3 regions of the Vibrio scophthalmi genome follow, and region 3 is predicted to be linked to each of the others. Evidence: riboswitches for the same ligand, from Rfam matches in the RefSeq annotation. Region 3 holds a riboswitch; each other region holds the start of a gene.
What was found. A riboswitch is a leader RNA that binds a small molecule or an ion and turns the genes downstream of it on or off. The one in region 3 is predicted to bind thiamine pyrophosphate.
Positions count from the first base shown of each region.

Region 1: it holds a riboswitch for thiamine pyrophosphate, as region 3 does, so the genes downstream of both, thiB (thiamine ABC transporter substrate binding subunit) here and thiD (bifunctional hydroxymethylpyrimidine kinase/phosphomethylpyrimidine kinase) in region 3, are expected to answer to the same signal.
Region 2: it holds a riboswitch for thiamine pyrophosphate, as region 3 does, so the genes downstream of both, thiC (phosphomethylpyrimidine synthase ThiC) here and thiD (bifunctional hydroxymethylpyrimidine kinase/phosphomethylpyrimidine kinase) in region 3, are expected to answer to the same signal.

Region 1 covers NZ_CP134271.1:1,063,230-1,066,508, forward strand. Annotated here, with positions in the region: gene thiP (thiamine/thiamine pyrophosphate ABC transporter permease ThiP) at 1-441, opposite strand, end outside; gene thiB (thiamine ABC transporter substrate binding subunit) at 451-1,458, opposite strand; TPP riboswitch at 1,521-1,632, opposite strand; gene RJD38_RS04755 (flavin prenyltransferase UbiX) at 1,675-2,301, opposite strand; gene mpl (UDP-N-acetylmuramate:L-alanyl-gamma-D-glutamyl-meso-diaminopimelate ligase) at 2,307-3,279, opposite strand, start outside.
Region 2 covers NZ_CP134271.1:1,380,161-1,383,439, forward strand. Annotated here, with positions in the region: gene thiC (phosphomethylpyrimidine synthase ThiC) at 1-1,751, opposite strand, end outside; TPP riboswitch at 1,898-1,996, opposite strand; gene crcB (fluoride efflux transporter CrcB) at 2,049-2,438, opposite strand; tRNA gene RJD38_RS06290 (tRNA-Trp) at 3,087-3,163, opposite strand; tRNA gene RJD38_RS06295 (tRNA-Asp) at 3,229-3,279, opposite strand, start outside.
Region 3 covers NZ_CP134272.1:317,744-321,022, forward strand. Annotated here, with positions in the region: gene RJD38_RS16365 (phosphatase PAP2 family protein) at 1-714, opposite strand, end outside; gene thiD (bifunctional hydroxymethylpyrimidine kinase/phosphomethylpyrimidine kinase) at 919-1,773, opposite strand; TPP riboswitch at 1,887-1,985, opposite strand; gene RJD38_RS16375 (LysR family transcriptional regulator) at 2,278-3,174, shown strand; gene RJD38_RS16380 (hypothetical protein) at 3,260-3,279, opposite strand, start outside.

The DNA.
Region 1 (3,279 bases), on a different replicon from region 3:
GGCAGCGTAAGGGAGATTGAAAAACACATGCGCAAGTAAAATACCGTTCAAACCATAAATGGAAAACGGTAATGTGTGCTCAAACTGCGCTAAAACATCGGCTATGAGCCCTGAATTTCCGTAAATCGCCAATAAGCCAAATACCCCCACCAGCACAGGTAAGACTAAGGTGGAGCTAAATAGCTTGAGCAACAAGCCCTTACCTTTAAAATCACGCTTTGACAGTGCATGGGCGACCGGAAGCGCAAGACCAACACTGAGCAAAGTGGAAAGAAACGATTGATAGAAACTAAATTGCGTAACGTGGCGATAATAAGGATCTTGCCAAACCTGCAATAGATTGAGCGACGGTGCGGCATAAAAGAGCGCCGCCAAAGCTGAAAAGACAAAGGCCGCGATAAACATCGCGACCCACAGTCCTAATTTAGGAAGACGATTCAAGTAAAAACCTTAACGCGTTAAAGCGCTTTGCCATTCACGAATCCATGTCTTACGTTGCGTCGCAACTTCATCAGCACTAAAACTTAGCGCTTTGCTCGGCACTGTCAGGGTAGAGAAACCTTCTGGCTGAGCTACATCTGTGACAGGATACATCCAGTTCCCCGTCGGCATAGCTGATTGGAATTGATCACTCAAAATAAACTGCATGAACTGATCCGCTAACGCAGGGTTCTTACTGCCCTTCACTTTTGCGGCAACTTCAACTTGCGTGTAGTGACCCTCACTAAAATCCGCTGCTGCGTATTTAAGATCGTTTTCGGCAATAATGTGGTAAGCCGGTGATGTGGTGTACGAAAGCACCATATCCGCTTCGCCTTCTAGGAACATCGAATAAGCTTCAGACCAACCTTTCGTCACGGTCACGGTTTTGCCTGCCAGTTTTTGCCATGCGGCCGCGACATCATCACCGTAAACTGATTTCATCCAAAGCATCAAACCTTGCCCCGGAGTCGAGGTTCGTGGATCTTGATAGATGATTTTTAGATCGTCACGCTGCTCAACCAATTCTTTCAAGCTTGTCGGTGGGTTAGCGAGCTTTTCTTTGTTGTAAACAAAGGCAAAGTAGCCATAGTCATAAGGGACAAAGGTGGTGTCTTGCCAACCGCCGGGAATTGTTACGCTGCTGGTATCAACCTGATGCTCACTCAGTAAACCGGTCTTCTTCGCTTCTGCCATTAGATTGTTGTCCAACCCTAAGACAATATCCGCTTTGCTATTGCCGTTTTCTAAACGTAAGCGGTTCAAAATCGACACACCATCATCCAGCGCGACAAAATTAACATCACAACCACCGCACTGGGCTTCAAAGGCTTTTTCCACTGTTGGGCCTGGGCCCCAATCTGCGGCAAATGAATCGTAGGTATAAACGGTTAGGGTATTGTCCGCCGCGAAAGCAGAAAAAGACGCGCAAGCAATCGCTAGCGTACTAAAGGTGGTGGTTAACGTGGTGGTTTTCACTGTTCGCTCTCTCCGAGTTGAGCGGCACAGGTTTGAGGTCGGCGTTTAATTAGCGCAGTAACTAAATGACCAGACTCAATTCCTACGCCAGCATTATCTGGTTCAGGTACACGGGTCCCAGTCATTGACCGATCTCAGCCAGCGCATCACAGCATGGCTCCCCGTTGAGTATTGATGGGATTGTAATCATTCTGCCAATGTATGGCTAGCGAGATATTATCCTCTGTGATCATAACCCCAGCGCGGAACTAACCCCTGCTCAACACCGAGATGATCCAGAATTCTCGCCACCATGAAATCAATCAAATCTTCAATGGTTTGTGGTTGGTGATAAAACCCGGGCGCAGCAGGCATAATGGTAACCCCCATTGTCGATAGCTTATGCATATTCTCTAAATGCAAGGTAGAAAAAGGCGTTTCACGTACCACCAGCACTAGCTGGCCACGCTCTTTCATCACTACATCAGCCGCACGCTCAATCAAATTATCCGACATGCCGTGAGCGATTGCCGCCACACTGCCTGCAGAACATGGGCACACCACCATCTGTTTTGGCGCAGCAGATCCTGACGCCACTGGCGAGAACCAATCGTCTTTGCCACACACCACCAATTTATCTGCATCACAATTGAGATGCGCAACTAATGCTTGCTGCGCGGCCTCTGGGCCACTTGGCAATTTCAAACCATGTTCAGTTGCCAACACCACTCGCGCGGCAGAAGATATCAATAGATAGACCTGATAATCTGCCGCCAATAAACACTCGAGTAGGCGCAACCCATAAGGTGCGCCCGATGCGCCAGTAAAGGCTAAAGTAATCGCTTTACTACTCTTGTTTGTCATGCTGTTTAACCTGCCAGTTTCTCTAGCAGCTTGCCATGAATACCTTCAAAGCCGCCGTTACTCATCACTAGAATATGGTCGCCAGGTACGGCTTTTGCCACGATCGCATCGACCAATTGATCAATATCAGCACTGGTATAAGCCGGTTGAGAACATTGTTGAGCAACCTCTTCCACCGACCATTCAATGCTCTCTGGCTGATAAAGGAAAACCTCATCGGCATGATGTAATGATGCTGCGAGAGTATCTTTATGTACGCCACGTTTCATCGTCGCAGAACGAGGTTCTAGTACCGCAATGATCTTGTCGCTGCCCACCTTGTTACGCAGACCACCCATCGTCAGTTCAATCGCCGTTGGGTGATGAGCAAAGTCATCATAAACCGTCACGCCATTCACTTGCCCTTTCAGTTCAAGGCGACGCTTTGTATTGATAAATTTCGCTAGCGATTCACACGCAAGATCGGCAGTCACACCAACATGGCGAGCAGCAGCGATCGCCATTAAGGCATTATCGACGTTATGATCACCAACCAAATCCCATTTCACTGTGCCTTTGATTTCACCATCAAGCAGCACATGGAATTGTGAACCATCTTTAACAATCTTTTCAGCACGCCAATCTCCTTGTTCGCCGGTGTATTCAGTTTCACTCCAACACCCGCGGTCTAGCACATCGGTCAGCGCTTGATCAGCTTTCGGCGCTAAAATACGCCCGTTGCTCGGCACGGTACGAACAAGATGATGGAATTGACGCTTAATCGCCTCAAGATCATCAAAGATGTCGGCATGATCAAACTCGAGGTTGTTCATCACTAATGTTCGTGGATGGTAGTGAACAAACTTTGAACGCTTATCGAAAAAAGCGCTGTCATATTCGTCCGCTTCGACAACAAAGAACATGCTTTCGCCCAAACGAGCCGAGATGCCGAAATTTCCTAACACGCCACCGACTAAAAAGCCCGGTTGGTAACCGCAA
Region 2 (3,279 bases), on a different replicon from region 3:
AATTTAGGGCCACACATAGAGCAGAAATGGGCTACTTTACCGGACTCTTGCGGTAACGTTTCGTCATGGTAAGCACGAGCAGTTTCAGGATCGAGAGAGAGATTAAATTGGTCTTCCCAACGGAATTCAAAGCGCGCTTTCGATAAAGCATTATCACGAATTTGCGCGCCTGGATGACCTTTGGCTAAGTCAGCCGCATGAGCCGCTAACTTGTATGTGATCAACCCTGTTTTCACATCTTCTTTATTTGGTAATCCCAAGTGCTCCTTTGGCGTTACATAGCACAACATCGCGCAGCCATACCAGCCGATCATCGCCGCACCAATGCCGGAAGTAATATGGTCATAACCAGGAGCGATATCTGTCGTTAATGGGCCTAAGGTGTAAAAAGGTGCTTCATGGCAATGCTTGAGCTGTTCATCCATGTTTTCCTTAATCATATGCATTGGTACATGACCAGGGCCTTCGATGATCACCTGCACATCGTACTCCCATGCAACCTTAGTTAACTCCCCCAATGTGCGCAGCTCAGCAAATTGAGCTTCATCGTTGGCGTCAGCAATCGAACCTGGTCGTAGACCATCACCTAAAGAAAGCGCCACGTCATACTGAGCACAGATTTCGCAAATTTCGCGGAAGTGGGTATAGAGGAAACTTTCTTGATGGTGAGCAAGGCACCATTTCGCAATGATGGAACCACCACGGGAGACAATACCAGTGACACGTTTGGCCGTCATTGGCACATAACGCAATAGCAAACCGGCGTGAATAGTAAAGTAATCAACTCCCTGCTCCGCTTGTTCGATAAGCGTATCGCGCATCACTTCCCAATTAAGATCTTCAGCGACACCGTTAACTTTTTCTAGAGCTTGATACATAGGCACAGTGCCGATCGGTACCGGGCTGTTACGCAATATCCACTCTCGAGTTTCATGAATATTTCGTCCTGTAGACAAGTCCATCACGGTATCGCCACCCCAACGAGTGGACCAAACTAGCTTTTCAACTTCTTCTTCGATTGAAGAACTCACCGATGAATTACCAATATTAGCATTGACCTTAACTAAGAAGTTGCGGCCAATAATCATCGGTTCAGATTCTGGATGGTTAATATTCGACGGGATAATTGCACGCCCTTCAGCGACTTCCTTACGTACAAACTCAGCGGTAATATCTTTGGGTAAGTTAGCCCCAAAATTCTGCCCTGGATGCTGCTGGTTAAGCATTTCATCACTATATCGAGCGCGCCCCATATTTTCGCGCAATGCGATATATTCCATCTCCGGGGTAATGATGCCTTGGCGTGCATAATGCAATTGTGTTACGCATTGTCCTGCTTTCGCACGACGTATATTAGGTAGATTGCCATAGCGCAGATCGTCTAGGGTTTCATCGTCCAAGCGCTCTTTCGCATATACCGAGCTAACATCATCCAAAAGCTGCGTATCAGCACGTTCCTCAATCCATAATTCCCTCAGTTTAGGAAGACCTTTATATAGGTCAATGTCATGATCAGGATCGGTATAAACACCAGAGGTATCATAAACGCGCATTGGTTCATTCGGCTCGAAAATCGGCGCTTCTTTTGTGCCGCCAATCAAACTATCTGCCAAGGTGATTTCTCGCATAGGAACACGGATATCAGGCCGAGAGCCCTCAACATAAGTTTTTCGAGAGTTTGGGTACGGTTGCACCGAAAGAGTATCTATAAACTGTTTAGCTTCCAGTCTTGCTTGCTTGCGACTCGACATAGCATTTTTCCTTGCTCATTTTTTATAAAACGTATGGGATAAAAATGCTTGGCGGAACGATATGACAAGAGGATCGAGTGTCACTGACAAAAAGTGTGCACTGATAATGAGATGATTTAACCTAGATATAGCGGGACATTTAGGTGCAATGATCTTCTCTTGTTCCCTACGCAGGTCTTAGCCTGATCAGGTTCTACGGATCCCGAATAAACGGTCTCAGCCAAATGGCTCTCCGACAAGTGAAGCAATTATAAGCAATTAGTGATTCGAAACCAAGCCGAACACGCTGTAATTTAACTAAATGTTAACTTTCATTAGAAGTTGGAAGCCAACCCAAGCGGCTGAAATACTTAATACCACATTAAGTAGAACGTTTAGGCCCATCTTGAGAAAAGCACCTTGCTGCATCAGTAAAACGTTATCCATAGAAAAGGTTGAGAAGGTCGTCAATGCACCAAGGAAACCTAAACCAATAATTTGGCGCCATGGCTCAATAGCAAGAACTTCACTTTCAAATGCTGCGATCAGCAGACCCATAATAAAAGACCCGACCACGTTGACCGTTAACGTACCGTAAGGAAAGCCACGTCCTAGCAGTGCGACGCAAAGCTCCGAGACTAAATAGCGGGAACAAGCACCAAATGCCCCACCGAGTGCAATAAAGCCGAGTATGGAAAGTTGGCCCATAAATCCCCCAATATATTCAATGGCTATATTCTAGCCACTTCCACGCGATATAGACACCAAGACAATAATAAATTCCAATAAATTGATGTTGCTAATGAGGTTTAATTTCAAACGTTACAGGAGTCACTTTAGTGTCAATATCAGCGCAAAAACTATAGAAGCTATCAACATCAGTATAGCTATATTAGATTTAGCGAAAAAGGGGTTATAGGCTCCTCTGTAGTGATAGCAACGCTAAGGTAAGCTCTATGTATTCGCTAGCAATAAATCCCAGCAACCGTGATACAGGCTAAAATAGAACAATAACAAGAGCTCGTGGCGAACAACCATAAATGCAGACGTAAAAAGCCCCAGCATTTCTGCTGAGGCTTAGTATATGGCTGGGGTGGAGAGATTCGAACTCCCAACACGCGCTATTTAGTATTAGGGGAATCCGCTGCTCTGCCAATTGACAATAATTAACAAAGTACAGATGTAAAAAAGCCTCTGCATTTCTTCTGAGGCTTAATATATGGTAGGGGTGGAGAGATTCGAACCCTCAACACGCGCAGTTTTGTAATTAGCGGGATCCGCGGCTCAGCCAAGTAGCGACAAACTCCAAAATCCAGATGTAAAAAAGCCCCAGCATTTCTGCTGAGGCTTAGTATATGGCAGGGGTGGAGAGATTCGAACTCCCAACACGCGGATTTGGAATCCGCTGCTCTGCCAATTGGAGCTACACCCCTAAGTTTTGATTCCAGCAAATGCTAGATTCAAAAAAACCTCGCATGTAGCGAGGTTCTCGAATAAGTGGCGGAGTGGACGGGACTCGAACCCGCGACCCCCGGCGTGACAGGCCGGT
Region 3 (3,279 bases):
TAACTTTCCAGACCAAAGTGATATATTGGGCATGGCAGCGTAAACCAAAGCAATAAACAGCACCGAACCCACTAAATCAATCGGTCTATGCATGCCAAGCCACAAACGACTATAAGCCACGCAAACGCCCCACAGCAACAGAATACCCGCTAATCCATAACGCTTGTGTTCAACCAACAATCCACCAAAACAAACTAAACAAATCGCGACAAACATTGTGTGGCCTGATGGAAATGAATAGTCGGTTTCGCCCAGCCAATGTTGAGTTCGCCAAGGGCTAACTTGAGTTGAAACCTGCTCGATCAGTTGATCTTGTTTACTGGCCGTCAATTGGTAGAAATGTGATGGTTTCGGGATCAGCAGTTGATGGGTGAGAACTTCAGTATAAGGTCGCGGGCTTTCCGTAAAATGTTTAAGGCCCGTTTTGGCAGCAAAGCCAATCACCAGAATGATGCCGAGTTGTAATAACTTTTCCCAACGTTGTTTCGGCGTCAAAGTAAGCGTCAAACTACAGAGCAGTAGTACCGCAAGAGTAATTAAGAAACCTTGGCTACCAGCAGAATTGGTCAGCACACTGTAAAACAGCCCCTCACTGTCACTCACTGAATCTAATAACTCAATGTGGCTGACTAATAGTGTCATCGGCGCTATCAGTAAAAGGAATACTGCCAATACAGCAAGGCCATAACGCTTGGCATGAAGATACTCTTTCATAAAATTCTGCTCAACGATTACCAACAACCACTCACGAGAACATAGACATTACGTCGGAGTCACGTTTCGACTGGCGAGGATATGGGAAAGATCGGCAAAGAGAAGGAACCTCTCCTTGTCACCGTTGCCGATATACTAGCCGAAGCCATGTAGAAAAATTATCAAATTGCTGTCAATTTGGCGAAAATTCCTGCCTTTATGTGTTTATCGTTCGCGATTGTAAGCAAAAAAATGATGCACAGGACCATGCCCATGGCCAATGCTCAGCTCATCAGCATACGCAATCGCTTGTGAAATATAGAGTTTCGCCTTTGCCACAGCGCTTTCTAACGATTCGCCTTGCGCTAAATATGAAGCAATAGCCGCAGAGAGCGTGCATCCCGTACCGTGAGTATTGTGGGTGGCTATACGTTTCGCATACAACACCGAAACGCTAACGGGCTGAATAAACAGATCATTACTATTTTCATCCCCCTCTAAATGCCCTCCTTTGAGCAATATGGCTTTGGCACCTAATTGGCGTAGGGAGTGAATCATGCTGCCCATTTGTTCTTCATCACGGGGTATTGGTGACCCAGTCAGTGCTGCACCTTCTGGTAGATTGGGGGTAATCAGATCTGCTAACGGGATCAAACGTTGCTTAAGCGTCGCAATTGCCTCACGAGCCAATAGCAAATCGCCGCTAGTCGCCACCATCACTGGGTCAAGAATGGTGAATTGAGGTTGGTATTGTTCTAATTTATCCGCCACGACATCAATGATGGCGCTATCCGCTAACATACCAATTTTTACTGCCACAACATTAAGATCACTAAATACTGCATCCAATTGATGAGCGACATGTTCTAACGGGATCGGGAATATCGCTGAAACACCTTGCGTGTTCTGAGCCGTAATGGCAGTAATGGCCGAACATGCATAGCTGCCCGTCGCGGAAATGGCTTTAATATCGGCTTGAATACCCGCACCACCACCGCTGTCAGAGCCAGCGATTGTCAATACTATAGGGGTGCAAGTATCAACATTGGCGGTAATGGATGTTGCGTGTGTTTGAGGCATGAGTCTACTCCTACGCGCAACGTATGGAACCGACTCACTGGATGGCTAGCGGGAAAAACTAGTAATAAATCAGTGAGGGTACTTTAGCCGTTAAGGCATATTCATAGAGAAAGGCTAAAGGACGCATAGTTCCCTACGTCAGTGCTAACTGAATCAGGTTCAACGGGTCTCGCGATGCGATCTCAGCCCCAAGGGCTCCCCGACTATTAGCGTCCATAATAACAGCAATCGCTCTTATAAGGTAAGTGAGAAAGGCCAAGTGTGCGCCGCAGCGCACTCTGTCACTCACGGTCGAACTTTATTAAATCTATGACGTGAATACAAATATGGGCAGAATGACCCAGCTTAGCGTCCAACCAAGATTCCACGTCGTTCGCTGTCGTGACTTATTTGCCAATGAAACAAATCGCGATTAGAGTGGAATATGATAGATTATGATTAGCTATTTATTAATAATTTTTTGTTATCACGAACTCGTTCTATCAATAACCCTGTGAGATACCCATGCTAAACCCTCTCTGGCTGAAAACATTTATCACCCTGATTGAAACGGGCCACTTTACTCGGACGGCAGAGCGCCTGTTTATGACCCAGCCAGGCGTCAGTCAGCATATCAAGAAATTGGAGCAAGCATGTGGACACCCACTGATTGAGCGTAATAACAAAAGCTTTGAGATTACTCAGCAAGGCAAAATGCTGTTTGACTATGCCAAGGAGTCTCAAAACCGTGAGACACAGCTATTGGCAAGTCTAGAGCCAGACTCAGCCTACCACGGCAACACTAAATTGGCGTGCTCGGGCTCGCTTGCGTTACTGCTCTACCCTCGCCTGTTAGATTTACAATGTAAATGTCCAAAGCTCATTACCCACGTAGAAGCGGCGCCAAACAGAAAGATTAAAGCGGATATTTTAAGTGGGATGGCGGATCTGGGTATCGTTACGAGCCAAACTAACGATAAACGCATTTTTAGCCAAACGTTGAGTGAAGAACCCTTATGCTTGATGTATCCAGCTCAACATTCATACCAAGGAGACTTAACCAAATCTGATTTACAACAACTCGGTTTGATTAATCACCCTGATGCCGAACATTATTTGGCTCGGTTTTTCGCTCACAGTGATGGTCCGGATTTTGTTGACTTACGTTTTGATCAGATCCCCATCACGGGGTACGTCAATCAACTCAGCCAGATTTTATTGCCCGTAGCGAAGGGGCTAGGTTTTACGATTTTGCCACTCAGTGCTTTAGATAACTTTGCTCTTAAAGAACAAATCGCAATCTATCAACCTAAGCAACCCATTACCGAGACACTATATTTAATCGCTAAGCAGCGCCCACACATGCCAAAACGCTTCGTCACAGTGATTGACGAGATCGAACAGGCACTCAAACGCTCATGACCGATCTAGAGCCAATATTGAAATAACAAAAAAGAGCCTTAAGGCTCTTTTTTGTTATCTCGCTGAGGAAATCTTATCGAAGAATTTATGCTTCTAGCACGTCTT